4 regions of the Kitasatospora sp. NPDC088264 genome follow, and region 2 is predicted to be linked to each of the others. Evidence: riboswitches for the same ligand, from Rfam matches in the RefSeq annotation. Region 2 holds a riboswitch; each other region holds the start of a gene.

What was found. Region 2 has a riboswitch for cyclic di-AMP ahead of AB0O82_RS12905 (NlpC/P60 family protein). Riboswitches for the same ligand answer to the same signal wherever they lie in the genome.
Region 1: linked by a shared signal. The riboswitch ahead of AB0O82_RS23480 (transglycosylase family protein) and the one ahead of AB0O82_RS12905 (NlpC/P60 family protein) in region 2 are both predicted to bind cyclic di-AMP.
Region 3: linked by a shared signal. The riboswitch ahead of AB0O82_RS19785 (LysM peptidoglycan-binding domain-containing M23 family metallopeptidase) and the one ahead of AB0O82_RS12905 (NlpC/P60 family protein) in region 2 are both predicted to bind cyclic di-AMP.
Region 4: linked by a shared signal. The riboswitch ahead of AB0O82_RS08030 (M23 family metallopeptidase) and the one ahead of AB0O82_RS12905 (NlpC/P60 family protein) in region 2 are both predicted to bind cyclic di-AMP.

Annotation. Positions count from the first base shown of each region.
Region 1 covers NZ_JBFBIR010000031.1:72,217-79,335, reverse strand. The annotation lists gene AB0O82_RS23500 (helix-turn-helix transcriptional regulator) at 1-91, opposite strand, end outside; gene AB0O82_RS23495 (ATP-binding protein) at 510-1,031, shown strand; gene AB0O82_RS23490 (DUF397 domain-containing protein) at 1,411-1,674, opposite strand; gene AB0O82_RS23485 (hypothetical protein) at 2,234-3,211, shown strand; cyclic di-AMP (ydaO/yuaA leader) riboswitch at 3,646-3,806, shown strand; gene AB0O82_RS23480 (transglycosylase family protein) at 3,793-5,187, shown strand; gene AB0O82_RS23475 (LacI family DNA-binding transcriptional regulator) at 5,297-6,316, opposite strand; gene AB0O82_RS23470 (glycoside hydrolase family 13 protein) at 6,342-7,119, opposite strand, start outside.
Region 2 covers NZ_JBFBIR010000012.1:144,778-151,896, reverse strand. The annotation lists gene AB0O82_RS12915 (NYN domain-containing protein) at 1-1,207, shown strand, start outside; gene AB0O82_RS12910 (NlpC/P60 family protein) at 1,408-2,442, shown strand; cyclic di-AMP (ydaO/yuaA leader) riboswitch at 2,781-2,930, shown strand; gene AB0O82_RS12905 (NlpC/P60 family protein) at 2,941-4,086, shown strand; gene AB0O82_RS12900 (NlpC/P60 family protein) at 4,313-5,359, shown strand; gene AB0O82_RS12895 (hypothetical protein) at 5,569-6,600, shown strand; gene AB0O82_RS12890 (glycosyltransferase 87 family protein) at 6,665-7,119, opposite strand, start outside.
Region 3 covers NZ_JBFBIR010000023.1:74,686-81,804, reverse strand. The annotation lists gene AB0O82_RS19800 (MarR family transcriptional regulator) at 37-492, shown strand; gene purB (adenylosuccinate lyase) at 630-2,060, shown strand; gene AB0O82_RS19790 (MFS transporter) at 2,068-3,600, opposite strand; cyclic di-AMP (ydaO/yuaA leader) riboswitch at 3,913-4,095, shown strand; gene AB0O82_RS19785 (LysM peptidoglycan-binding domain-containing M23 family metallopeptidase) at 4,098-5,057, shown strand; gene AB0O82_RS19780 (DUF2470 domain-containing protein) at 5,334-6,053, opposite strand; gene AB0O82_RS19775 (MFS transporter) at 6,233-7,119, shown strand, end outside.
Region 4 covers NZ_JBFBIR010000007.1:20,429-27,547, forward strand. The annotation lists gene AB0O82_RS08015 (sensor domain-containing protein) at 1-716, opposite strand, end outside; gene AB0O82_RS08020 (GNAT family protein) at 907-1,479, opposite strand; gene AB0O82_RS08025 (hypothetical protein) at 1,522-2,484, shown strand; gene AB0O82_RS08030 (M23 family metallopeptidase) at 2,598-3,431, opposite strand; cyclic di-AMP (ydaO/yuaA leader) riboswitch at 3,444-3,602, opposite strand; gene AB0O82_RS08035 (alpha/beta hydrolase) at 3,948-4,775, shown strand; gene AB0O82_RS08040 (TetR-like C-terminal domain-containing protein) at 4,846-5,415, shown strand; gene AB0O82_RS08045 (PP2C family protein-serine/threonine phosphatase) at 5,637-6,767, shown strand; gene AB0O82_RS08050 (SpoIIE family protein phosphatase) at 6,850-7,119, shown strand, end outside.

The DNA.
Region 1 (7,119 bases), on a different contig from region 2:
TGATGCCGCGCGTCTCACGCAGGCGACGCAGCTGAGAACCGAGGAGGATCCGGCGGACCATCGAGCCGCCGCCCGGCTGAACTGTGGTCATGCGGTCGAAACCTCCACCTAGGGCAAACAGCGCACAGTCTGCCATCAGTTGAGCGCTCACGGTGCCGATACTGACGGATGTTCCTATCAGTTCCACACTCCACACACCAGGATGCACGTGCATCCGGCGCTTGCATATGCCAATAGTGCGACTGCACGTGAATCGACTCTTGCATCTGCAGTGAGCGCACACCACCATGGTGCACGTGCACCTGCACATCCCTGGCATTCCCGCGGGCTCCGCGTCGACCCCACGCGCGACTCCGTGCACCGACCCGGCAGCGTTCCCCCGCGCCACCGGGGGTTCGTGTGCGCGCGCGCTGGTCGAGGGGGCGGCCGAGCGGCCGAGCGAGTCGGAGGTGACCGGCATGACCCCGGCGGGTCCAGCCGTGTCCGCCCCCTTATGGGAGGAGCTCTTCATGAGCACCGGTACGGCTTTGGCGGTTGACCCCCATGTGGTCACCTGTACGCTCGCTCCTCGCTTCGAAGCCGTCAGAACCGCGCGCGACTTCGCCAGAACCTCTCTTCAGCGCTGGGGCCTGATGGAGCTGTTCGACGACGTCGCGCTGGTGGCCTCGGAGCTGGTGACCAACGCACTGCGGCATGCGATCGGCGCACGGCCCGACCCTGCGGGTGGCGTCCAGGGCGAGTACGACTTTCCCATACAGCCGACCCCTGAGGGCCGGCTGCCGATCCGAATAAGCCTGGTCCACCGCTCCCCCCAGGTGGTCTGCGCGGTGAGCGACCCGAGCTGCATCGGCCCGGTCGCCCGGGAGGCGGACTTCGTCGCCGAGTCCGGCCGCGGACTGCACCTGGTGGAGTCCTTCAGCCGCTCCTGGGGTTGGCACCCGCTGGGCAGCGGCAAGGTGGTCTGGGCCCTGTTCGAGGCGGAGCCGGCCACCGGTTCCGAACTCGGTGGACGGCACCGGCGCTCGGCCTAGCGCCAGGCGGCGCGCGGCCGGCCGAGGGAGGCCCCGGGAGGACCGCACCCCGGGCTCCGCGGAGCGGATCGGCGGGCCTGGCACAGGTGCGCCACGGGCTCCGGCCCAGCCCTCAGGGCGATTTCCACGACGATTCCCGGGCCTGTCTCCCGGACGAGCCGGCCGGACCGACGGCCGGGCACCCCGGCGGCCCGACTCCCGTCCACGTCCGGGCCCCCAGCCGTGCGCGGGACCACCCGCCACACCTGCGCGCGGTCGGCCGCGAGAACGGCCGCCACGAGAGCGCCCGCCATGTGGCCCCGGACCGGCCCCGGACAAGACAAAGGCCGTCGCGGTGTCAGCACCCACGACGGCCCCCCGATGGCAGGACGGCGGCCGGTCAGACCGCCAGGTGGTCGAACTCCCCGTCCTTGGCCCCCAGCAGCAGGGCGGCGATCTCGGCCCGGGTGTAGATGAGCGCCGGACCTTCCGGGAAGCGCGAGTTGCGCATCGCCACATCGCCCCCCGGCAGGGCCGCGAACTCGACGCAGTTCCCCTGGGAGTTGCTGTGCAGGCTCTTCTGCCAGACAACCCCCTTGAGGTCGGCGGCCGCCATCCCGTTGTAGGTGTCGTACGAGCCGTACGTGTCCTGCGAGTCGTGCATAGAAATCTCCCGAAGAGCTCCGGAGTGGTCGTCCAGCGCGGCGCTCCCGGCACCCGCCGAACGAACGGACCGGCCCCGTACCGGCCCGGCACAACGCCTCACTTGACGCGATGATAGCTGCTGTGCACGTGCATCAGCACGGGACATTGCAGGTGCACGAGGCCTTTCACCGGCAGTTCTGAACTCTTCACGGACCCTTCTCCTGACGGTACGTAAACGGACATAGCCGAGTGAATCGCCAGATTCTCGATAACCGGCCGTGAGCGATTCCCCGCTGAATGTTGATCTTCAGACGCCCGGAGTCGCGCCTTCGTGACCCTCCGTCAGGCGACCTCCCGGCTGTGAGACATCTCACGCGCCACAGAAGCAACTCGACGCCCCGTCGGACACGTCAGGGCAACCAGCGGTGATCGCTCGAAGGCTGGGTGAGATATGTCCGGATTGCGGGCAAACCGCCCGGACGGACACGACGGGAGCGCGGCGCACCCGCCATGACCACGTGAAACTCGAACGGCAGCCGAATGCAGGCCTGACGGGCCGATGTCCTACGATCTCCGGCATGAGCACCGCAGCCATCCCGGGCGCGCCACTGCCCGTCCGCACTCCAGGCTCCCGTGCGCGGGGGCGCCACCGTCGCCCCGAGCGCCCCGAGATCCCGGCCGGATCCCCGGCCCTGGTGCTCGCCGTGCCCGCGACCGCCGGGCCCGAGTCCCGCTCGGTCGTCGAGGAGCTGCTGTCGATCGTCCGCAGCGAGCAGGGCGACATCCAGACCGCCGTCGGCTACCTCCCGGGCGAAGCCGCCCAGGGCGCCGACAGCGACGACCGCACCGTCGCCGAACTGCTGGCCATGGCCGCCGAGGCCGGCCTGCCCGCGCCGGTCCTGGTGCCGCTGGTACCCGGCCCGCACGGATTCCTGACCGAACTCCACGCCCTCGCCGCCGAGTACGGAGCCCCCGTCACCGACGTGCTCGGCCCGCACCCGCTGCTCGCCGAGGCCGTGCACGTGCGCCTGTCCGAGGCCGGCCTGGCGCGTGCCGACCGGGCCCGGCTGTTCGCCATCGCGACCGCCGCGGACGGCGTCGTGCTGACCACCGTCGGCGGCGAGGAGGCCGCTGCCGCTGCCGGCATCACCGGTGTCCTGCTGGCGGCCCGGCTGGCCGTCCCGGTCGTGCCCGCCGCGCTCGACGTGCCGGGCTCGGTCGCCGCGGCCGTCAACCACCTCAAGGAGACCGGCTCCCAGCGCCCGGCGCTGGCCCCGCTGGTGATCGGGCCGGAGGCCGACTCCGAGCTGCTCGCCACGGCCGCCGAGGAGACCGGCTGCCCGTCCGCGGCGCCGCTGGGCGCCTACCCGACGGTCGGCCAGCTGATCGCCTCCACCTACCTGGCCGCGCTGCCGGCGCCCTCCCCCGAGGCCCTGACGCGGGCCGAGGCCGAGGCGGCGGAGGCCGCCGAGGGCACCCACGCCGACCACTCCGGCCGGGGTGGTCGCGCCGCTCACGCCGCTCACGCCGCCGCCGAGGAGTCGGCCGGCCAGTAGTAGCGGTCACCGCACGTGTGAAGGGCCCGGAACGGCTACGTTCCGGGCCCTTCCCGCTTGTCCCGTAAGGGAGTTAAAGGACGAATAGGTGTGATGTCCGTTCTATCCGCATTTGTTCACCATCGCTCGACGCACCCCCCGACGGCCACAGTGCGGACACGCCGCTCTCCCGACGGGCGGGCCCCCAGGCGACCCGACCCACCGTCACCCGCCTCCTGAAACGCAGACAGTTGCGCGCACCCTTCGCGGCGTTGCCGGAAATCGGTCATTTCCGATCATGACAAGTGAGGGGAACGACCGTTCTCGCCAAACCGTGATGCGCGTCACAGGTGTTTGCAGTTTGAACTTAAGTCTGCTTAACGTGCTCCCCGTTCGTGGCCACACGAACCCAGTTCATCCGCGACGCCGAGTCCTGCCGTCGGATGTCCTGGCAGCGCGAAAACGCACCACGGCAGGAGCGGGGGACCCACAGGTAAGTCGCCCCGGACCGTTCCCCGGAACGATCCAGGGCTAGGGGTGAAGCCGCGCCCACAGCGCGGCCGGGCAACTCCAGCCCGAATCCGACAGCTCACCTCGCAGGCGTGGGAGAGGACTGCGTCTTCATGCTGCCCACCAACGGCACCCGTCTGTCCAGTCGTACCCGACGCGTGATCGCCGCCGTCGGCGTCGCGGGCGTCGGCCTCACCATCCCCTGCCTCACCTCCGGCACCGCCTCCGCCGCCTCCGTCGCCACCTGGGACAAGGTCGCCCAGTGCGAGAGCACCGGCAACTGGAGCATCAACACCGGCAACGGCTTCTACGGCGGCCTGCAGTTCACCTCCAGCACCTGGGCCGCCTTCGGCGGCACCGCCTACGCCCCCCAGGCCAACCAGGCCACCAAGGACCAGCAGATCGCCGTCGCCGAGAAGGTCCTCGCCTCGCAGGGCCCCGGCGCCTGGCCGGTGTGCTCGGTCCAGGCCGGCCTGACCAAGGGCGGCACCCCGGCCGCCGTCGACACCTCGGCCGGCTCGACCACCGGCTCGGCTGCCGGTTCGACCGCCACCAAGCCCGCCGCGAAGCCGGCCGCCCCGGCCGCCAAGCCCGCGCAGACCCAGACCCCGGCCCCGGCCGCGAAGCCCGCCAAGCCGGCCGCACCGGCCCAGGACCAGGCGCAGGCCCCCGCCGACTCCACCAACGGCACCTCGGCCCAGAAGGGCCAGAGCCAGGCCCGGAACAGCGCCCAGCCCCAGGCCGACGACTACACCGTCGCCTCCGGCGACTGGCTGTCCTCGATCGCCGACAAGCACAACCTCCAGGGCGGCTGGCAGCGGCTGTACGAACTCAACCGCGGCACCCTGACCGAGGGCCCGGACTCCATCTACCCGGGCCAGCGCCTCTCGTTCAAGGACGGCGGCCAGGCCCAGCAGTCGGCTCAGGCCGACCGGTCCGGCTCCGGCTCGTCGGCCACGTCCGGCTCGGACTTCACCTGGTTCGACCGCTCGCAGAAGTCCGGCCAGACCTCCAACGGCGCTGTCGCGAGCGCCAAGCCGGCCGCCCAGCCCCAGGCCCCGGCCACCAAGCCGGACTCCAAGCCGGCCGCCCAGGCTCAGACCCCGGCTCAGACCCCGGCCGCCACCGGCAGCATGGCCGCCGCGGTCTCCTTCGCCCAGTCGAAGGTCGGCCAGGCGTACGTCTACGGCGGTACCGGCAACGGCGGCTGGGACTGCTCCGGCCTGACCCAGGCCGCGCTGCGCGCCGCGGGCGTCTCCGTCCCGCGCGTCGCCGCCGACCAGGCCGCCGCCAGCACCCGCGTCTCGCTGGACAGCCTGCAGGCGGGCGACCTGCTGTTCTGGTCCAACAACGGCCAGAACTCCGGCGTCTACCACGTCGCGATCTACATCGGCGGCGGCCAGTACGTCGAGGCCGCCAACCCGAGCTCGGGCGTGCGCCTGCAGACCGTCGCCAACTGGGCGCCGGACTTCGCCGGCCGGGTCTGAGCACGACCGACGGGTGACAGCCGACAACTGACGGCTGACCCGGCACCCTGGCGGCACACAACGGGCCCCGGAGAGCAACTGCTCTCCGGGGCCCGTCCGTTGACCGTCCTCAGCGCGCGCAGGCCCCCGTGGACCCGCGCATGACCAGCTCCGGCTGGAACATGAACTCCCCGCGCTGGACCGCGTTTCCGCCGACCTCCTCCAGCAGCGCGTCCACCGCCGCGGTCGCCATCGCCTCGACCGGCTGGCGGATCGTGGTCAGCGGCGGCTCGGTGAAGGCGATCAGCGGCGAGTCGTCGAAGCCGACCACCGAGACGTCGTGCGGCACCGACAGCCCACGCTGCCGCACCGCCCGGATCGCCCCGAGCGCCATCATGTCGCTGCCGCAGACGATCGCCGTGCAGCCCTTGTCCAGCAGCGCGCCGGCCGCCGCGTGCCCGCCCTCCACGCTGAACAGCGTGTGGTGGACGAGTTCCTCGGCCTCCTCCTGGCTCCGTCCCAGCACCTCGCGCATCGCCGCCGTGAAGCCCTCGATCTTGCGCAGCACCGGCACGTACCGCCGCTGCCCGACCGCCAGCCCGATCCGCTCGTGCCCGAGTTCGGCCAGGTGCTGGACGGCCATCCACATCGCGGCCCGGTCGTCCGGCGAGATGAACGGCGCGTCGATCCGCTCGCTGTAGCCGTTGATCAGCACGAACGGCACCCCTCGCCCGGTCAGCCGGGCGTAGCGGTCGTGGTCGGCGGTGGAGTCGGCGTGCAGCCCGGAGACGAAGACGATGCCCGCCACGCCCCGGTCGACCAGCATCTCGACCAGTTCGTCCTCGGTGGACCCGCCCGGTGTCTGGGTGCACAGCACCGGGGTGTACCCGTGCCGGCTGAGCACCTGCTCGATCACCTGGGCCAGTGCGGGGAAGATCGGGTTGCTCAGCTCCGGCGTGATCAGCCCGATCAGGCCGGCGCTGCGCTGGCGCAGTCGGGTCGGCCGCTCGTAGCCGAGCACGTCGAGCGCCGCCAGCACGGTCTGCCGGGTGGCGGCGGAGACGTTCGCCTTGCCGTTGAGTACGCGGGAGACGGTGGCTTCGCTGACCCCCGCCTGCGCCGCGATGTCTGAGAGTCGCGCCGTAGTCACGGTCCCAGAGCCTATTGCAACCACGTCAGACCGCCCACCAGCCGGTGCTGTCCGGCGCGAGCACCGTCTCGCCGCCGTCGACCACCAGCTCCACCGAGGAGAGCAGCAGCTTTCCGGGCGCCGCTATCCGGACCGGCTCGTCCGTGGCGTTGACGGTGCAGACGAAGGAGCCGCGGCGGAACGTCAGGGTCCCCTCGGGGCCCTCCAGCCACTCCACGGCCGTCCCGGCGCCGAGGTCGTCCTGGGAACGGCGGACGGCGAGCGCGCTGCGGTACAGCTCCAGGGTGGACGCCGGGTCGCCGGTCTGCGCCTCGACGCTCAGCGCGGCCCACTCGGCCGGCTGCGGCAGCCAGGACGGCCCGCCGGCGACCGGGCCGAAGCCGTACGGGGCCTCGGTGCCGGACCACGGGATCGGGACGCGGCAGCCGTCGCGGTAGCCGTCCTGCCCGGCCTTGCGGAAGAACGACGGGTCCTGGCGGACCTCGTCCGGCAGGTCGGTGACGTCCGGCAGACCGAGTTCCTCGCCCTGGTAGATGTACGCGGAGCCGGGCAGCGCGAGCATCAGCAGGGTGGCGGCGCGGGCCCGGCGCAGGCCGAGCTCGCGGTCGCCGGGCGTGCGGATCTGGGTGCCGAGGCCGGGCGGGTTGGCGAAGCGGGTGGCGTGCCGGGTGACGTCGTGGTTGGACAGCACCCAGGTGGTCGGGGCGTCGACCGGGCGCATCGAGTCGAGCGAGACGTCGATCACCTCGCGCAGCGCGGCGGCGTCCCAACCGGTGCCCAGGTACTGGAAGTTGAAGGCCTGG
Region 2 (7,119 bases):
CCTGCGCCAGTACGTCAAGTTCACCCCGGCCCGGCGGGCCAAGTACGCGGCCACGGCGCTGGCCGCGGCGCTGGAGTCGGAGCCGGCGTTCCGGGTGCGGATAGCGGAGCGGCTGAGGCTGGGCCAGCCGGACCTGGTGAAGGCGTTGGAGTCGGGCAGCGTTCCGGGCGCCGCCGATCCGATGGACGTCGCGGCCGCCGCCTACCTGGTGCGGTCGGCCGGCTGGAGCCGGCTGGTGGCCGAGGCCGGGGAGGAGGCCGAGCGGGCCGGCGCCGAGGGCGCGGCCGCCGAGGCCACCCGGCTGGCGGAGAAGTTGCAGGCGGAGCTCGCCGAGCTGCGGTCCGCCGCCCGGGCGGACCTGGAGCGGCAGCGCGCGGAGTCCGAGGACGTCCGCCGGGAGGCCGAGTCGCTGCGGAAGAAGGTGCGCTCGCTGGAGAGCGACACCCGCCGGGCGCAGGCCGAGACCAGGCGGCTGACCGCCGAGCTGGAGGCCGCGAGGGCGCAGGCGGCCGCCGAGCGTGGCGCCGCGGAGTCCGAGGCGCGGCGGCTGCGGCACCGGGTCGGCGAGCTGGAGACGGCGGCCGAGCAGGGCCGCCGGTCGGCCCGCGAGGGCCGCAGCGTCGAGGACATGCGGCTGCGGCTGCTGCTGGACACGGTGCTGCAGTCGGCGCAGGGGCTCCAGCGGGAGCTGGCGCTGCCGGTCTCCCAGATCCGGCCGGGGGACCTGGTGGAGGCGGTGGTGCCGGGTGCGGCCTCGCCGCACGACGTGGCCCGGCGCGGTCTGGCCGACGACGATCCGGCGCTGCTGGACCAGCTGCTGGCGATCCCGCAGGTGCACCTGGTGGTGGACGGCTACAACGTGACCAAGACGGGCTATCCGACGCTGCCGCTGGAGCAGCAGCGGATCCGGCTGCTGGGCGGGCTGGCGATGCTGGCCCAGCGCACGCAGGCGGAGGTCACCTGCGTGTTCGACGGGCAGGACCTGGACGTTCCGGTGATCATGGCGCCACCGCGCGGGGTGCGGGTGCGGTTCAGCCGGACCGGCGAGACCGCGGACGAGCTGATCCGCCGTCTGGTGCGGGCCGAGCCGCAGGGTCGTCCGGTGGTGGTGGTGTCCACCGACCGGGAGGTCGCGGAGGGCGTGCGGAAGGCCGGCGCGCGCCCCGTGGCTTCCGTTCTGCTGCTGAACCGGCTGGCGCGGCCCTGACGGCTGCCGCGGTGGGATGAGGCCTGGTCAGCGCCCGGTTTGCGGCGGTGTGCACATCCAGTGAAGCCTGCGGGGGAAGTGGAGTTCACGCCTTCGGGGGAGTGGCAAAACCCGTGGATCTTCCCTAGGGTGTGGCGTCAAACCTATTTTCCGGATTCTCACCTGATCGGGTGAGGCCGATGGAAGAAGGAGCAATTCCCTTGGCCTCCCACCGCCGTCCCAAGCAGCCGAGCCGCGCCCGGGTCTCCGTGCTCACCGCTGCCGCGGCGACCGCGGTCGCCCTCTCCGCGCAGGTCGCCGCGCACGCCGCGCCCCAGCCGAGCAAGACCGACGTCAAGGCGCAGATCGACCAGCTCCAGCAGGACCAGGAGCAGGCGGCGGAGAAGTACAACGGCGCCAAGGAGCGGGCCGACCAGCTCCGCAAGCAGTCCGACCAGCTGCAGGACAAGGTGGCCCGCAGCCAGGACGAGATGACCCAGCTCCAGACCGGCCTGGCCGGCGTGGCGGGCGAGCAGTACCGCACCGGCGGCATCGACCCGTCCGTCCAGCTGATGCTCTCCTCGGACCCGTCGGGCTACCTGGAGAAGGCGTCCAGCGCCCAGCAGGCCAGCGCCAGCGAGTCGGAGGCGCTCAAGGGACTGCTGGACCAGCAGCGCCGGCTGGACCAGGAGAAGTCCGAGGCCGCCGCCGTCCTGGCCTCGCTCGACTCCACCACCAAGGACCTGAACCAGGCCAAGACGGACGTCAACCAGAAGCTGAAGGCCGCGCAGGACCTGCTGAACTCGCTCAGCGCCTCCGACCGCGCCGCGCTGCGGGCCCAGCAGCAGCAGGACGACCGCGCCTCGCGCGGCAGCGACCGTGCCGACCTCGGCAGCCTCCCGCAGGCCGGCGGCTACGCGGGCGTGGCCGTGGCCAAGGCGATGAGCAAGCAGGGCTCGCCGTACGTGTGGGGCGCCACCGGCTCGACCACCTTCGACTGCTCGGGCCTGATGGTCTGGGCGTACGGCCAGGCCGGCGTCTCGCTGCCGCGCACCTCGCAGGAGCAGGGCAACGTCGGCACCAAGGTCTCGCTGGACCAGGCCCAGCCGGGCGACCTGGTCATCTACGGCGCCGACCGGCACCACGTCGGGATGTACATCGGCAACGGCATGGTGGTGCACGCGCCGCACACCGGCGACGTGGTGAAGGTGATGAAGGTCGACGCGATGCCGATCAACACGATCCGCCGGGTCTGACGGCCCGACACGCCCGAAGGGCCCCGTCCGGGCCTGTGATCCACGCCACCCTCCGACCGGGGGTGGCGTTCGGGTTTTGTCCGCAGCGCGAGTCCCCGGTGAAGAGTGATCAGCTTTGCGTACGGCGGTGATCACTATGTGTCATATTCACAAAAGAACTTTGGTCTTCTTCCGTCTTTTTTCTGACAAGGATTTGAACGGATCACGGTTCAGTTACTAGGGTCGTGCCCCGAACCACCGCACTCCCGATCGCCCAGCCAGGGTGACGGCGGTGGTTTCCGTCGAGTTCGTGACGCAGCGGGGCGGGCCCAGTGCCTGCCCGACGGGGAGCCCAGCAGTCGGGGGTGCTGTCGAACGGAGCCGGGGAACCACGTTCCTCCGGGGTGAATCGGCGCCAGGTCGGCCGGTGGAACGGCCGTGAGGCGTCGTAGGGCACGCTTCCGGCCCGAACCCGTCAGCTCACCCGGTAGACGGCGTAGGAAGAAGGAGTCCGCCTTCGTGGCGTCCCATCGTCGTCCCAAGCCCGCCAGTCGCACCCGGGTCTCGATCCTGACCGGCTTCGCCGCGGCGGCCGTCGCGCTGTCCGCGCAGTCCGGCGCCCACGCCGACCCGCAGCCGACCAAGGACCAGGTCAAGGAGCAGGTCGACCAGCTCAACGAGCAGGCCGAGGTCGCGACCGAGAAGCTCAACGCCGCCCAGGAGAAGCAGCAGCAGCTGCAGAAGCAGGTCACCGACCTGCAGGACCAGGTGGCGCGGCAGCAGGGGCAGGTGACCGACCTCCAGGGCGGCCTGGCCGAGATCGCCGGCGAGCAGTACCGCAACGGCGGCATATCCCAGACCGTCCAGCTGATGTTCTCCGCCAGCCCGGACACCTTCCTGAGCCAGGCCGACACGCTGAACCAGGCCGGCGGCACCCAGAAGGGCCAGCTCAAGCAGCTCCAGGACGAGCAGCGCAAGCTCGACCAGGTGCGCTCCGAGGCCCAGGGCAAGCTCGCCGAGATGGAGACCACCACCCAGCAGCTGAAGAGCGCCAAGGACGAGGTCCAGGGCAAGCTCAAGGCCGCGCAGGACCTCTTCAACACCCTGTCCGAGCAGGAGCGCCAGGCGATCCGCGCGGCCGAGGAGAAGGCCGCCGCCGAGGCCAAGGCGAAGGCCGACGCCGCCGCGAAGGCCGCCCAGCAGCAGGCGGCGGCCCAGCAGGCCGCCGACCGCTCCTCCCGCGACAACAGCCGCACCGACCTGAGCGCGTCGCAGGCCCCCGCCGCGCCGGTCACCAAGCCGAGCGCCGGCAGCTCGCGCGGCGCCGCGGCGCTGTCCATCGCCGCCTCCAAGATCGGCAGCCCGTACGTCTACGGCGCCTCCGGCCCCGGCTCCTTCGACTGCTCGGGCCTGATGGTCTGGGCGTTCAACCAGGTCGACGTCTCGCTGCCGCGCACCTCGCAGGAGCAGGCCCACGCCGGTACCCGGATCGGCACCGACCTTTCCCAGGCCCAGCCCGGCGACCTGCTGATCTTCTACGGGGACGCCCACCACGTCGGCATCTACGCGGGCAACGGCCAGGTGCTGCACGCGCCCAAGCCGGGCGCGTCGGTCCGCTACGAGGCCGTCGGCAACATGCCGCTGACCTCCATCGTGCGGGTCTGATCCCCGCTCAGGCCCTCCCAGGCCCGGCCTTCCACCACGGAAGGCCGGGCCTGCGGCTTTTCCGGCGCATCGGACTGATGTCCGATTGCGGGTCAAATATTCGGGTTGGCAGGGGTTTGGACTCGGTTGCCCGGACTCGCTAACGTCTGCCACCGGACTCCGCTTCCAGGGCCGCCCGCGTTGGGGCGGCGGCGGGGCCCACCGCCGGATCGGAGCCGCTGCCGCCATGCCCGTGCACCGTCGTTCCCAACTGCTCGCCCGTGCGCTGGTGCTGACCGCGGCCGCCGCCACCGCCCTGGGTGTGACGACGGGCGGCAGCGCCCAGGCCGCCCCCGCCGCGCCGGACACGCCCACCCGCAAGGACGTCAAGGCGCAGGTGGAGCAGCTCTACGGCGAGGCCGAGCAGGCGTCCGAGAAGTACAACGCCGCCCAGGAGGCGCAGCAGCGGCTCCAGGGCGAGACGACCGTCCTCCAGGGCGAGATCGCCGTCGCCCAGGACCAGCTCAACCAGTTGCGCGGCGACCTCGCCACCGTGGCCGGCGCCGAGTACCGCGGCGGCGGCATGGCCCAGACCGTCCAGCTGATGCTCTCCACCGACCCGGAGGGCTACCTGTCCCGGGCCCGCACCCTCGACCAGGCCGCCGAGCGGCAGCAGGAGACCCTGCACGAACTGGCCACCCGCCAGCGCCGGCTCGACCAGCGCCGCACCGAGACCGCCGGCAAGCTCGCCGAACTCGACCAGGCCCGCCGCTCGCTCGCCGACAGCAAGCAGCAGATCCAGCAGCGGCTCACCGAGGCCCAGCGGCTCCTCAACAGCCTGGGCGTCGCCGAGCGGGCCCGGATGGCCGCCCAGGACGCCCGGGAGGCCGAGCAGCGCGCCACCCGGGGCACCGACCGGCTGGACCTCGGCACGGCCCCGCCCGCCTCCGAGCGCGGGGCGGCCGCGCTGGCGGCCGCGGTGCGGATGATCGGCTCGCCCTACCTCTACGGATCCACCGGGCCCCGCGCCTTCGACTGCTCCGGTCTGATGTACTACAGCTGGCGGCAGGCCGGAGTGACCCTGCCGCGCACCTCGCAGGCCCAGGCGTACGCCGGGCAGCGGGTCAGCCTCTCCGAAGCGCGGCCGGGAGACCTGGTGATCTTCTACCGGGACATGCACCACGTCGGGATGTACGCCGGCGGCGGGGTGATCGTGCACGCCCCCTACCCGGGCGCCAAGGTCCGCTACGAGAGCGTCAACGCGATGCCGGTCGCGGGGGTGGTCCGGCTCTGAGCCCGGCACCGTCCGACCCCGACGCCCCCCACCCGATAGACGATGCCCCCCACCCGATAGACGGCGCCCGCCGGACGCTGTCCCGGCGCGGTGCGCTGCTGCTCGCGGCCGGCGGGCTGGCCCAGCTGTCGCTGCCGCCGGCGGCCCCGGCGGCCCCCTCCGCGGCCGGGCGGGCGTCGGACCGGTGGGCGTCGGACCGGCGGGCCGAGGTGGCCGCGCTGCTGGACGCGCGGGCCCGGGCGTTGCCCTCCTGGTCCGGACCGGCGGCGATCGAGGCCGGCTACCGCAACCTGGTGCTCGGCGCGGACGCCGGACCGGAGCGGCTCACGGCCGCCGCCGACCTGGCGGTCCGGATCACCGGGTACGACGACTACCCGGTGGTGTACCCGCGCCGGATCGACCTGGTCCTGGCCGGCGGCGGCTGGCGGGTCGACCGGGAGGAGAGCGCGAGCGGGCCCCCGGCGCTCTGGGACCTCGGCTCCGCCCGGTCCGCGGCGGGCGCGCACTGCCTGGTGCTCGGACTGGCCGACGGGCCCGACCCGGCCGGTCTGGTCGCGGTGGCCGACCGGGCCGCACCCGCCGTGAGCGAGGTCTGGGGCACCGGCTGGGCGGGCCGCCTGCTGCTCGAAGTACCCGCCACCGCCGAGCAGTTCGCCCGGCTGCTGGAGGTCGACCCGGCGGGCTGGGCGGGCATGGCGGCGGTCACCTCGGCCGCCCCCGGCGCGCCCTGGCACACCCCCGCCGACCGGGTGCTGGTCAACCCCGGCACGTTCGGGCGGCTCAGCGACTTCGGCCGGCAGGTGGTCGTCACCCACGAGGCCACCCACGTCGCGACCAGGGCCGACACCCGGGCCTGGACACCGCTCTGGCTCTCCGAGGGCGTCGCCGACTGGACCGCCTACCGGGGCTCCGGCCGGCGCCCGCAGCAGATCGCCCCCGAGCTGGCCCGGGACGTCGCCGCCGGCCGGCTGCCCACCGCGCTGCCCGCCGACCGGGACTTCACCGCGGGGGCCGACGGCATCGCCCAGGCGTACGAGCAGGCCTGGCTCGCCTGCGAGCTGCTCGCCCGGCGCTACGGGCCCGAGCGGCTCGTGGCGTTCTACCGGGCGGTCGGCGCGGCCGACGGGGAGGGGGCGGACCGGGACCACCGGCTGGACCGGCTGCTCCGGGCCGGACCGGGCGTCGGCCTGGCCGAGTTCACCCGGCTCTGGCTGGACGAGGTGGCCGCGCTGCGCGATTAGGTCCTGTCCGGCGTCGCGGGCCCGGCAGGATCGGCCGGACAGAGCCTGACGGCGCGCGCGGCGTTCAGCGCCGCTGCCTGGCCGGGGTGCCGGGCCGCTGCCTGGCCGGGGTGCTGGGCCGGTCGATGCCGTCCAGCAGGTCCTGCTCGTAGGCGATGCCGGGGCGCACCGGGTAGGCGCCGGCGGGCACCGGCTCGGGCTTGGCCAGCACCACCGTCGCCGGGAGCTGTGCCGGGCCGCGGGTGGCGCGCCAGAGCCGGACGCAGGAGAGCACGGTGGCGGCCAGCAGCAGCAGGTTGCGCAGGCTGAGCACGGTGACGCCCCAGGGTTCGCTGGCGAGGATCCGGCTGAACATCAGCGGGAACTCGGCCAGCGTCAGCGGGCAGGCGAGCAGGATCAGCAGGGCCACCGGCCGCTGGCTGCTGTTGCGCACGGTCAGGCAGACGGCGGCGACGCCGATCAGCCAGACCAGGTACTGCGGGCTGATCACCCGGCTGGTGACGGTGAAGATGAGCAGCG
Region 3 (7,119 bases), on a different contig from region 2:
TTGAGTTGCTGAAGCACTTGGCCGTACGCTGACCCCATGGGTTCGACAGCGACGACGACCGTACCGACCAACGCCGAGTTGATGGAAGCGTTGGCCGCCGTCGGCGCCGCGTATTTCCAGGACTTCGCGGCGGCCGCGGCCCGGCACGGGCTCTCCTCCTCGCAGGCCAAGGCGCTCGGCGCGGTGCAGGAGCCGGTGCCGATGCGGGCGCTGGCCGGACGGCTGGGCTGCGACGCGTCCAACGTCACCGGGATCGTGGACCGGCTGGAGTCGCTGCGCCTGGCCCACCGGGAGGCCGCCGCCGGCGACCGCCGGGTGAAGATCGTCGTGATCACGGACGAGGGCCGGGAGATCCTGAACCGCATCCGCGGCGAGATGGCCCGCACCCACCAGGCGTTCGAGGCGATGACCGACGAGCAGCGGATCGCGCTGCACTCGATCTGCGCGCAGGTCCTGCCGGTGCTGGCCGGCCGGTCCGGCGCCGCCCAGTAGGCCGCCCGGCAGCGGGCCGCCCCGCGCCCGGCGGGAATCGTCGGGCGGGCCCGGTCGGAGCCGTCCGCTCCGGCCCGGGCCGGAGCCGCCCGATGCGCCGACGTTCCGGCTGACCTCGGCTGTTAGGCTTGCGAAGCGTGAGCGCGAAGCCCCAGATCCCCAATGTCCTGGCCTCCCGGTACGCCTCGGCGACCCTGGCCCAGCTGTGGTCCCCCGAGCACAAGGTGGTCCTTGAGCGCCACCTGTGGCTCGCCGTCCTGAAGGCCCAGCAGGACCTCGGTGTCGAGGTACCGGCGAACGCCGTCGCCGACTACGAGCGGGTGATCGACCAGGTCGACCTCGGCTCGATCGCCGCCCGTGAGCGGGTCACCCGCCACGACGTGAAGGCCCGGATCGAGGAGTTCAGCGAACTCGCCGGCCACGAGCAGATCCACAAGGGCATGACCTCCCGGGATCTGACCGAGAACGTCGAGCAGCTGCAGATCCGCCAGTCGCTGGAGCACGTGCGCGACCGCACGGTGGCCGTGCTGGTCCGGCTGGCCCGCCTGGCCGCCCAGCACTCCGAGCTGGTCATGGCCGGCCGCTCGCACAACGTGGCCGCGCAGGCCACCACCCTGGGCAAGCGCTTCGCGTCGATCACCGACGAGCTGCTGGTCGCCTTCCGTCGCCTGGAGGAGCTGATCGCCCGCTACCCGCTGCGCGGGATCAAGGGCCCGGTCGGCACCGCCCAGGACATGCTGGACCTGCTCGGTGGCGACACCGACAAGCTCGCCGAGCTGGAGCGCCGGGTCGCCGGGCACCTCGGCTTCGAGAACGTGCTGATCAGCGTCGGCCAGGTCTACCCGCGCTCGCTGGACTTCGAGGTGCTCACCGCCCTCGTCCAGCTGGCCGCCGCGCCGTCCAGTCTGGCCAAGACCATCCGTCTGATGGCCGGCCACGAGCTGGTCACGGAGGGCTTCAAGGAGGGCCAGGTCGGCTCCTCGGCGATGCCGCACAAGATGAACACCCGCTCCTGCGAGCGCGTCAACGGCCTGGCCGTCATCCTGCGCGGCTACGCCTCGATGACCGGCGAGCTGGCCGGCGACCAGTGGAACGAGGGTGACGTCTCCTGCTCAGTGGTGCGCCGGGTCGCGCTGCCGGACGCCTTCTTCGCCTTCGACGGCCTGCTGGAGACCTTCCTGACCGTCCTCGACGAGTTCGGCGCCTTCCCCGCCGTGATCGAGGCCGAGCTGGACCGCTACCTGCCGTTCCTCGCCACCACCAAGGTGCTGATGGGCGCGGTGCGCGCGGGCGTCGGCCGGGAGACCGGGCACGAGGTCATCAAGGAGCACGCCGTCGCCTCCGCGCTGGCGATGCGTGCGGGCGCCCGCGAGAACGAGCTGCTGGACCGGCTGGCCGCCGACGAGCGGATCCCGCTGGACCGGGCCGGGCTGGACGCGCTGCTGGCCGACCGGCTCTCCTTCACCGGTGCGGCCGGTGCCCAGGTCGCCGAGGTGGTCCGCCAGGTGGAGGCCGTCGCCGCCGCCTACCCGGAGGCCGCCAAGTACGCGCCCGGTGACATCCTCTGACGATTCGTCAGCTGGCTGAGGGCCCTGCCGCCGATCCGGTGGCGGGGCCCTCGTCCGTGTGGACGTGGCCCGGGTCGAGCGGCGGGGTGGTGCCGCAGGCCCACTCGCAGTCCGGCTCGGCCACCGGGCGGTCCACCGGCGCGAGCACGTTGCCGCGGACGGTGGCGAAGGCCGTCAGCCCGCCGGTGACCAGCAGCCCGGCGCAGATCAGCATCGCGGTGCGGAAGGCCGAGTCCACCGCGGACGGCACCCGGTAGGCGTCGCCGCTCAGCCCGGCGAGCGAGGGCAGCGCGGCGACCGCGAGCAGCCCGGCCGCGCGGGCGGCGGCGTTGTTGACGCCGCTGGCGATGCCCGCGTGCCGGACCTCGACGGCGGCCAGCACCGTCGCCGTCAGCGGCGCGACCAACAGGGTCATCCCGCAGCCCAGCACCGTGACGGCGGGCAGCACGTCCGCCCAGTAGGAGGAGCCGGGGCCGGTGCGCAGCATCAGCAGCACCCCGGCGGCGCACAGCAGCGGACCGACGGTGAGCGGGATCCGGGGGCCGATCCGCTTGCCCAGCCGCCCGGCGCGCGCCGACAGGGTCAGCATCAGCACGGTGATCGGGACCAGGGCGAGGCCGGAGACCAGCGGGGAGAAGCCGGAGACGATCTGCAACTGCACCACCAGCAGGAAGAACACCCCGCTGAACGCCGCGTAGACGCAGAGGGTGACCAGGTTGACGGCGGTGAACAGCCGGGAGGAGAAGAGGCCGAGCGGCAGCATCGGCTCGGCGGCGCGGCGCTCGACCGCGATGAAGGCAGCGCCGAGCAGCAGGCCGATCGCGCCGGTGAGCCAGACCGCGGGGGACAGGCCCTCCCCGGCGGCGGTCAGCGCGTAGGTGATCGCGCCGAGGGCGAGCGCGGCGAGCAGCGCGCCGGGGACGTCGAAGCGGCCGACGGCGCTCTCGTTCCGGCTCTCGGGGACGAACCGGGAGGTGACCGCGACCACGGCGGCCGCGAGCGGAAGGTTCAGCAGGAAGATCCACCGCCAGCCGGGGCCGTCCACCAGCCAGCCGCCGAGGAAGGGGCCGACCGCGGCCGACACCCCGCCGAGGCCCGACCACAGGCCGACCGCCGCCGAGCGGTCGTCCGGGTGGAAGACGGCTTGCAGCATGGCGAGCGAACCGGGGGTGAGCAGCGCCCCGCCGATGCCCTGGACGGCGCGGGCGGCGATCAGCACGTGGATGGTGGGGGCGGCGGCGCAGGCCGCGGAGGCGGCGGCGAACCAGAGCACGCCGATCAGGAAGACCCGGCGCCGGCCGTACCGGTCGCCGAGCGCGCCGCCGAGCAGGATCAGTCCGGCCAGGGTGAGCAGATAGGCGTTGAGCGTCCACTGCAGGGACGCGAGGGAGGCGCCGAGATCGGTGCCGATGCGGGGCAGCGCGACGTTCACCACGGTGCCGTCGAGCATCGCCATGCTGGAGCCGAGCACCGTCGCGAGGAGGACCCAGCGTCCCCGCGAGGTGCCCAGGCGCAGTGTTCCTGCTTCGGAGGTGGCCACGGGCCGATCCTGCGCCCGTGGGGCGTACGTGACAAGGGTCACCGGGGGGTGTGTCGGTGGGTGCGCGGTGCGTGAGCGGGCGGGTGCGCAGCGGTGGCGGAATCGGCGCAGCGTCGTGGATCAGTGGCGCCGGGTGAATGGATTGTGCACGTACGGTGCAGCCGATCATTCGGAGGGTCACCGCAGCTCGGGGGGTTGTTGCCGGTTCAAGTGATCGACATTGCTTCACCCGAACGGATGGGTTTTAGTTCAGCGACCGCCCGGCCAGTCCGGACGGATCCACCGGGTGGAACGCCGAATCCTGCCGCTGCCCGGTGGCTCGCACCGAACTCTGTACGGCAGGAGCGGGGGACCCACAGGTAAGTCGCCGGACCGGAAACGGCACGCTTTCGCGTACCCGGATCCAGGGCCGGCTAGGGGTGAAGCCGCATGTGCGGCCGGGCAACTCCAGCCCGAACCCGACAGCTCACCTCGCAGGCGTCGGAGAGGAAAATTCCATGCCTGCACAGGCTCGTCGTATCGCCCTGCCCCGCGCCGCCCGCATCGGGATCGCCACCGCCGTCACCGGTGTCTCCTTCGCCCTGCCGCTCGTCACCGCGATGAGCGCCCAGGCCCACCCCGCGCCGGCCGCCGCGGTCACCGCCGCCCCGGCCGCCGCTCCCGCCGACCAGGCCCAGGCCTCGTCGCAGGAGAGCTACCGCGTCGTCAGCGGCGACACCCTGTCCCGGATCGCCGACGCCCAGCACGTCGACGGCGGCTGGCAGGCGCTGTACGACCACAACCGTGAGGTCGTCGGCGGCAACCCGGACCTGATCTTCCCCGGTCAGCGGCTCGTGATCGCGGGCCAGGCCGCCCCGGCCAAGCCCGCTGCCCCGGCGAAGCCCGCCCAGCCGTCCGCCCAGGACGCCGCGCCGGCCACCACCGCCGCCAAGCCGCAGGCCCAGCCGGAGGTCCGGACCGAGGCGGCCAAGCCGTCCGCCCAGCTCCAGACCCAGCTGCAGACCGCCGCGCCGTCCGCCGTGGTCACCGCCGTGCCGGTCGCCGCCGCTTCGGCCTTCGTCGCCCCGCTGGCCGGCCCGAAGCTGGGCACCGCGTACGGCGTGGCAGGCTCGATGTGGGCCTCCGGCCACCACACCGGCCAGGACTTCGTCGCCTCCACCGGCACCCCGCTGCGCGCCGTCGGCAACGGTGTCGTGGTGAAGGCCGGCAACGGCGGCGCCTACGGCAACGAGGTCGAGATCAAGCTCGCCGACGGCCACTTCGCCGAGTACGCGCACCTCTCCTCGATCGGGGTGAAGATCGGTCAGGCCGTCAAGGCCGGACAGCAGATCGGCCTCTCCGGCGCGACCGGCAACGTGACCGGCCCGCACCTGCACTTCGAGATCCGCAACGGCTCGGAGTACGGCTCGGACATCAACCCGGTCGCCTACCTGCGGGCCCACGGCGTCGCGCTCTGACCCGTACCGGATGTACCGGATGTGCCGGATCTGCCGGATGTACCGGATGAGGAACCACCGCTGCTACGGGGCGAATCGACCGCCCGGGATGGTCATGTCGGGTGACCGCTCGACCGGGTGATCGCCGCAGCAGTGGACATGGGCGCGGGACACGCCCAGGCCGGCCCGGCTCGCGAGACTTCTCTCGCGAGCCGGGTCGGCCGCTGTCGTTTCCGGGCCTTGGTGGGTGTGTCCGGGGAGAGTTGACGATACGTCAGTGTGCTTCGGCGGGCCGGTTCAGAGCCGGTGGGCGGGCAGCCCGTGCTGGGCGGCGGTCAGCAGCTCGTGCATCCGCTGCCCGAAGTCCTCGGTGTCGGCGGCCGGTTCGGGGAAGACCAGGCGGACGTCGCGGTGGCCGTGCGGGTGGTCCAGGCGCAGGACCAGGCCGTGGCGGTCCAGGGCGAGCGGGCGGACCTCCGGGTGCTGGGCGAGCAGGTCCGGGTCGAGCAGCCGGGTGAGGACGGCGAGGGCGTCGGCGTGGTCGTCGGCGAGGTGGGTGAGCATGGCGGCCTCGTAACGGGCCAGCGGGTCGGGCGTGGCGAGGGCGAGGTCGCCAGCGGTGAGCGCGCCGGTGCCGTAGGGGGTGGCGAGGACGGCGTGGGCGACGTCCACGCGCAGGTGGACGCTGAGGCCGTCGTCGGCGAGGTGGGCCAGGTGCAGTCGGCCGGCCAGGGTGAGGCGGGCGCGGATCCGGTCGCGGACGGCGACGGGGGAGATGTCGGTGACGTCCAGGACGACGGCGAGTCCGTCGGTGGCGCGGGCGGCGGCGGTGGCGAGCGGGTCGCCCAGCGGGGCGCGCAGGCGCAGCCGGGAGCCGTGGACGGAGACCGGGGTGTCGAGGTCGTGGTGTTCGCCGCAGGCGCGGACGGTGAGCGAGGAGGTCGCGCTGAGCAGGCTCTGGACGCGCTCGGCGGTGGTGGGTTCGGGCACCTCGGCGTCGCCGGCGGGCAGGCTCATGACGGACCTCCAGTTAGTTAGGTGAGCCTAACCTAATCTCCGCTCGAGGGTGTGGCAAGTGGCGTGGCCGGGATTGCTGTCGTCGGGGATAGGTGGCGCTTGCAAGTACCTGCGGGTGTCTCGTATTGTCGACGCTGGTAGTTGCATGCGCAACGGTTCTCTCTGGAAAGCGGTCCCTCATGCCCCTCGCGCTCCTGGCGCTGGCGATCAGCGCCTTCGGTATCGGCACCACCGAGTTCGTGATCATGGGCCTGCTGCCCGAGGTCGCCGGCGACTTCTCGGTCTCCATCCCCACCGCCGGTCTGCTGATCTCCGGCTACGCGCTCGGCGTCGTGGTCGGCGGCCCGCTGCTCACCATCCTCGGCACCCGGGCCCCCCGCAAGGGCATGCTGCTGACGCTGATGGGCCTGTTCGTGGTGGGCAACCTGATCGCGGCCGTCGCCCCCGCCTTCGGGCTGCTGATGATCGGGCGGATCGTCAGCGCCTTCGCGCACGGCGCGTTCTTCGGCATCGGCTCGGTCGTCGCCGCCGACCTGGTCGCCCCGCACAAGCGGGCCGGCGCCATCGCCCTGATGTTCACCGGCCTCACCGCCGCCAACGTGCTGGGCGTCCCGATGGGCACCCTGCTCGGCCAGCACTTCGGCTGGCGCTCCACGTTCTACGTCGTCGCCGGGCTCGGCCTGCTCGGCCTCGCCGGGATCGCGGCGCTGGTGCCCGTCCAGCCGCGGGCGGGCGCCGCCCGGCTCGGCCCCGAACTGGCCGTCTTCCGGACCCTGCGGCTCTGGCTCGCGCTCGCCATGACCGTGCTCGGCTGGGGCGGCATCTTCGCGATGTTCACCTACATCACGCCGATGATGACCGAACTGGCCGGCTTCGCCCCGAGCAGCGTCACCTGGCTGCTCTTCCTGTTCGGCGTCGGCCTGTTCGTCGGCAACCTGCTGGGCGGCTGGTTCGCCGACCGCGCGCTGATGCGCAGCCTCACCGTGATCCTCGCGGTGCTCGCGGTGCTGCTGTTCGCCTTCACCTTCGCCGCGCACAGCAAGCCGGCCGCGATCGTCCTCATCCC
Region 4 (7,119 bases), on a different contig from region 2:
GCGGCCCGGTTCACGTTGGTCAGGCCGCGGACCAGCTGGGCGGTGAGGATGATGAGCAGCACCCCGACCAGCGAGAGGCCGGCGATCTGCCAGGCCCCCTCGATGTAGTAGACGTGCTGGACGTTGTCGCTGTCGTAGAAGTCGAAGATCCGGTACCCGCGCCAGGAGGTGAAGGCCGGAAAGACCCAGTGGTAGAGCGGGTACAGCGCCATCGCCCAGCCGAGCAGCAGGAACACCAGCGACAGGACGAAGCTGAGGACCGCCCACGGGAACATCACCACCTGGTAGAACGCGGCCTTCCACCCGGCCGGGTCCGCCAGCCGCGCGGTGATCGCCCCCCAGGTGCCCGGGCGGGTCTGGCGCACCGGCGCCGGGGCGGGCACGTCCAGGGCCAGCATGCCGCGCACCCGGGCCCGCTCCATCCGGCCCATGCCGCGGGCGACGGTGGTCAGGAGGGCGAGGACGGGCAGGCCGAGGACGGTGACGAAGGTGCCGATCCCCATGCAGAACAGCACGATCGAGACGGAGAAGCCGATGACCGACAGCGGCAGGCCGGTGAGCGTGTAGCCGATCTCGCGGTAGTAGTGCCCGGAGAACGGCGCCCGCCAGACGGCCGGCGGCTCCTCGGTCCGGTGGGCCCGAGCGGGACGCGGGTCGTCGCCGTAACCACCGAGGACGTCCCACTCGCGGTCCTGCGTGCTTCGGCTGATGCTCATGTCCCGGCCCCGGTCCCTCGTTCTCGACTGCTGATGGCACCAGTCTGGTCGAACGGCGGGCCGGGGAGGATCCGGAGGCCTGGCGGATCGGGGGTGGGGTTAACCCCCCGGGCCTGACCCGGCAGGCCTGCCCCCAGGTCCGCGTGGACGTCCGCGTCGGACGTCCACGCCGGACGTCCACGCCGGGCCGTCAGCCGGTCGCGCCGCGCCACTCGTCGGCGAGCAGCGAGTACAGGTACGAGTCGGACCAGGCGCCACCCTTGTAGAGGTCGTGCCGGACCCGCCCCTCCAACTGGAACCCGAGCCGGAGGAGCACCTTGGCCGAGGCGCCGTTGTCCACGTCGACCCGGGCCGCCAGCCGGTGCACGCCGAGGGCCTCGAAGGAGAGCTCGCAGAGCAGGCCGGCGATCTCGCCCGCGTAGCCGCGGCCCCAGACGTCGCGGCCCAGCACGTAGCCGAGGTGGGCGGAGCGGTGCTTGCCGAGGGTGAGGGAGGCGTGGGCGATCGGCACGGCGTCCACCGGGTCCTCGGCGTCGTCGCGCCGGGTGACGGCCAGCCGGTAGGTGTCCCGTTCCGGCGCCATCGCCTCCTCCAGGTAGAGCTCGATCTGGTCGGCGCAGGTTTCACGGTCGCGCGGCTCGAAGGGGAGGTAGCGGGTGACCTCCGGGTCGCTGAACAGCCCGTACAGCGCGTCCACGTCGCCGGCGGTGTGGTGATACTCGCGGATGGCCAGCCGGGGGCCGGTGAGTCGTACGGGGACCATGGCAGCCGACCCTACCCCCGGCCAGCGGTTACCGTTCGAGCTATGAACGACGAAGACCTGCGGCTCGCCCCGCGCACCAGGGCCTCCGACCTGCTCGCCTGGGCGGCGGAAGAGGACCGCGCCCCGGTGGCCGAAGCGCCGCTGCGCGCGGTGCTGGCCCTGCTGGAGCTGGGCGAGGGCAGGATGCACGACGGCTGGCCCGAACTGACCTCGAACGCGGTGGAGCACCTGCTGTACGAGCGGCTCTACCTGTACGTCCAACCCGAACCGGAGGCGGACCCGCTGGCGTACGGCGCCGCCGTCCGGCTGCTGACCGACCACCAGCGGGCCGCCAAGCGGCTCAACGCCAAGCGCCAGGAGCGGCTGCACGCCGAGGCCGAGTGGCAGGGCGAGGTCGCGGCCGGGCTGCTGCGCCGCGCCGACCTGGTGACCTGGCCCCGGCTGTACGCGCTGCTGCTGCACGCGTACGGGGCGGACGTCGCGGATCCGGAGGCGGTGCGGGAGTGGCTGACCGGCTTCCGGGAGCTGGCGCAGGAGGAGCGGCTGGCCGTGTTCGCCGCACTGGCGCAGACCGGCTGGCTGGACGAGGTGGACGAGCAGGGCTGGAGCCCGACCCGGGTGATCTCGGTCGGCATGGCCACCGACGGCGCGCGCCGGCTGCTGGAGCAGGGCCTGATGCGGCGCAGCTACCGCAACCTGGCCGAGCTGACCGCGCTGGGCCAGCCGATGCCGGACGAACTGGCCGGGGACTTCGGAGCGTTCGAGGAGGCGGCGGTGGAAGCCGCGCTCGACCTGTACGGGGAGTGGACGGTGCCCGGGCTGCCACGACTGCTGGTGGAGGAGTTCCCGGACCTCGCGCCGGAGCCGGGGCAGGAGGAGATCGACGCGTACCTGGCCGGGCTGGCGCAGGAGGAGTTCGACGCCCGCCTGGAGGGGCTGGCGGGGCCGGCGCAGGAGGAGTTCGACGCGCACCCGGCGGAGCCGGCAGACCCGGCGCAGGAGTGACGCGGCGAAGCCCCGGCCGCGGTGCCTTCTGGTTCCGGCGGCCGGGGCTTCGCGGGTGCGTCAGGGGTTGAGGCCGCGCTGCTGGTTCCGGCGGCCGGGGCTTCGCGGGTGCGTCAGGGGTTGACGCCGCGCTGCTGGAACCAGGTCTCCGGGTCGACGGGGGCGCCGCCACCGGGGCGGACCTCCACGTGCAGGTGCGCGCCGGTGACGTTGCCGGTGGCGCCGACCTTGCCGATCTGCTGGCCGGAGCCGACCTTGCCGGAGCCCTTGATGATCGAGGAGAGGTGGCAGTACCAGATCTCGGTGCCGTCGGGCAGGGTCTCGACGATCCGGTAGCCGTACGAGCCGGACCAGCCGGCCGAGGTGATGGTGCCCTGGCCGACCGCGTAGACGGGGGTCCCGGTGTCGGCGGCGAAGTCCAGGCCGGTGTGCAGGTGGGCCCAGTAGCGGGCGCTCTGGCCGTAGTGGGCGGTGAGGTGGTAGTCGCGCACCGGCAGGGTGAGGGCGGCGGCCTTGGCCCGCTCGGCTTCCTCGGCGGCCCGCTTGGCCTCGGCCTCCTTGGCGGCGGCCTTGGCCTCCGCCTCCTTCGCGGCCTGGACGCGGGCGTCCTCCTCGGCGGCGGTGCGCTGGCTGTCGGCCTGCAGCTGGATGCGGGCGGCGAGCGCGAGGCCGGGGTCGGCGGAGAGGGCGACCGGGGTCTCGTCCGGGGTCTCGATGGCGGGGGCGGCGGCCGGGGTGGCGGAGGCGAAGCCGGTGGCGCCCAGGGTGGCGGCGACGGCGGTGACGCCGAGCAGCGGGGAGGCCCCACGGACCTGACGCGGCATCCGGTGCCGGTTGGTCTCGGCCTCCGGGCCCGCGTACTCGGGGCCGTCCGGGCCGGGGTGGTCGAGGAGCCGGGTACCTGCTGCGAGGCCGGCCGGGTGTGCCGGAGTGTGCGTCGACGCCACGGAGGCGCGCTCCTTTCCTTCCTTCGCGCCTACCGGGTTAGCTGACGGGTTCGGAGCAGGAAGGTCTCCTACGGCCGGGCCGGAGCCCCGCCGATTCACCCCAAGGAACGTGGTTCCCCGGCTCCCTGACCTGCCCGGAGGCCGGTCGGCGGGATTAGGCGACGGCGCACGGTGCCGTCTGGGTACGGCGTTGACGACCGCGCTGCGTTATCAAACGTTAATCCTAGGAGGCCCTGATTCCAAGCCGTTCGCCCGGGACGACCGGAGACGGGCGGGGCACTCCGGGGCACGACGGGCGTTTTGTTCCCCTTGGACACCCCTGCACCCCCTTGAGCACCGTTGACGCCACCTCACGTGATCGGACGTCAACGAACGACCCTTCATCCGCGCACCCCCCGCCGGCCTCCCCCGCTCCGCAGGGCGCGAGGGCTTGACGGCTAAGGCTATTAGCCTTAGCTTTATGGCTATCGGCGGCAGCACCGAAGCCCCGCACCGGCAACCCTCCGGAGGCCCACCATGAACGCCACCAGCGCCCCCACCACCCAGTACCTCGACGTCACCGGCGGCCGCCTCGCCTACGACGACACCCGACAGGGCGACGGCGCCCCCGTCGTGCTGCTCCCCGGAATGCTCGACACCCGCGCCGCCTACCGGCACCTCCGCCCGCTGCTGGCCGCCGCCGGCCGCCGGGTCATCACCATGGACCTGCGCGGCTTCGGGGAATCCTCGATCATCTGGGACGACTACTCCCCCGCCGCCATCGCCACCGACGTCCTCGCCCTGCTCGACCACCTCGGCATCGACCGCGCCGTCCTGGTCGGCAACTCCTACACCGGCGCGACGGTCGTCAAGGCCGCCGGCGACGCCCCCGAGCGGGTCGCCGGCATCGCCCTGATCGACGCCTTCATCGAGAACCCCCCGCCCGGCGCCCTCATGCGCGGCGCCCTCCGCGTCATGGGCTTCCTGACCGTCCACTCGCCCGCCTTCTGGGGCCTCTACCACCGCAAGCTGGCCTACCCGGGCGCCAGGCCCGCCGACTTCGACCCGTACGTGGCCGGACTCGTCGCCGCCATGCGCACCCCCGGCCGCAAGACCGCCACCCGCGGACACGTCAGCGGGGACTCCGCGCCCGTCGGCTGGACCGCGGCCGTGCGCTGCCCCTCGCTCGTCATCATGGGCAGCAAGGACCCCGACTTCCCCGAGCCGGAAGCCGTCGCCGACCGGCAGGCCATCGCGCTCAACGCGCGGAAGGTCATGATCGACGGATCCGGGCACTACCCGATGGCCGACAACCCGCAGGCCACCGCCGACGCCCTGCTGCCCTTCCTCGCCGAACTCGCCTGAGCCCCGCCCGCCCACGTCAGCCCCGCCACGCCACGCCACGTACGCCTTCCACCGACGGAGAGCCCACACCATGCCCCGAGTAGGACTCACCCCCGAGCAGGTCGTCGACCACGCCATCGCCCTCATCGACGAGCAGGGCGCCGACGCCCTCACCCTGGCCGCCGTCGCCGCCCGGGCCGGGGTCGCCACCCCGTCGCTGTACAAGCACGTCAGCGGCGGCCTCGCCGAACTGCGGCGGCTCATCGCCGTCCGGGTCACCGAGGAACTCGCCGACCGGCTCGCCGAGGCCGCCGTCGGCCGCAGCGGCGACGACGCCGTCGACACCGTCCTGCGCGCCTACCACGCGTACGCCACCGAGTACCCGCACCGCTACAACGCCCTCCCGCAAGCCCCGCAGCCGGACGACGACCTCACCCGCGCGGCCGGACGGCTCGTCGGGGTGATCATCGCCGTCCTGCGGGAGTACGGCCTCGACGGCGCGGAGGCGATCCACGCCGCCCGCACCGTCCGCTCCGTCGCCCACGGCTTCGCCTCCCTCTCCATCGGCGGCGGCTTCCAGCTCGCCGAAGACCTGGCCACCACCCAGAGCCGCCTCATCACCCTCCTCACCACCGGGCTCCGCACCTGGCCCACCCCCTGAGACGCCGGCCACCGCACCGGCCGCGGCACGACCCACCCGGTCTCCCACGACGACGGAACGGCCGGCGCACCGGGTGAGGCGTGCGCGAGAAGTCGGACCCGCCGACTTCCCGTGCGGCGGGCAGGCAGCGGGCCTGGGGGTCGTGGGGGCGGACGGGTTAGTGTGGCCGGGCTGACTGGTGGTCATGACAGGGGACCGCCGACCCCTTGGCGGAGGTCCACGTGCCCGCACCGATAGCGAGGGCGCGGCGGTGGTACCTGCGGCTGCTGGACGGGAACGCCCGGGCCGCGCGGTACGCGCTGGGGGTGCTGCTCGGGGTGACCGCGGTGCTGAGCGTGCTGCCGATCGTGCTGCCGTACAGCTGGCCGCCGTCGGCGCTGGTGCTGCCGCTGGTGGTCGGCGGGCTGCTGTTGCGACGCGGGCAGCTGCTGGTGCTGGTGTGCGCGGCGCTGGCCGGCGGGGTGCTGGGGGCGGTGGTGCGGGATCCGCTCGGGGTGCGGATCGGGGTGACGCTGGTACTGGCCGCGACCGCGGTGACGGTGCTGGCCGCGAACCGGTTCCGGCACCGGCTGGGTCTGCGCGGGACCCAGGGCGATTCGATGCTGCTGGAGCTGGCCGAGCACACCCGGACGCTGGCCCGGCTTCCGGAGCGGCTGCTCGACTGGCACTTCGACAGTGCGCTGGCGCCGGCCGGCGACACCTCGTTCTCGGGTGACTTCCTGCTGTGCGCGCACCGCCCCGAGGAGGATCTGCTGGAGCTGCTGCTGGTGGACGTGTCGGGCAAGGGCAGCCGGGCGGCGGCCCGCTCGACGCACCTGTCGGGCGCGTTCGCGATGCTGCTGGGGCGGGTGCCGCCGAAGGCGTTCCTGCCGGCGGCCAACGACCACCTGGTGCGGATGGGCTGGGAGGACGACTTCGCGACGGCGGTGCACCTCGCGCTGCGCCCGGCGACGGGCGACTACCTGCTGTTCAACGCAGGCCATCCGGCGCCCGCGCAGTTCCGCCGGGCGGACGGCGGCGGCTGGGCGCGGTCGGGGCACGGCGGCCCGGCGCTGGGGCTGGTGTCGGGCGCGCTGTATCCGGCGGTGTCGGGGCGGCTGCGGCGGGGCGATTCGCTGCTGCTGTTCAGTGACGGCCTGGTGGAGGTGCCGGGTCGGGATCTGGACGAGGGGGTGGGTCGGCTGCTGGCGGCGGCCGAGCCCGTGGTGCGGCCGTGGCGGACGCAGCAGCAGCTCACCCGGGGTGCGGCGGAGCGGCTGGTCCGGACGGTGGCGCGGGACGCGGCGGACGACCGGACGCTGGTGCTGGTGCGCCGTCTGGGTCACCATTCACCCGCTTCAGCACCCGCTTGAGAAATAAGGTATTAAGAATTAAGTGCCCGTTCGGGCACCCAGAGGGCACCCACCCCCCGAGAGCGGAAAGGCCGGGTATCCGATGGACCTGAGCTCTCCGTGGGTTCCCCCCTCCGAGGACGAGAGCCGGACGCCGCGCAGCAGTCCCACCGCCCGCAGCCCCATGCGCTGCGTGCGCTTATTGCTCGGCTGCACCAGCGCCGCCGAACTGCTCGGCACCGTCCTCGCCGAGGGGCCGGGGTGGATCACCGGCGAGGGTTCCGCGCTCTACCTGCTGGATTCCGCCGGGATGCTCCGACTGACCGCCTCGCACGGGCTGCCGGACTGGGCCCACGAGCGCTACAGCACCGTC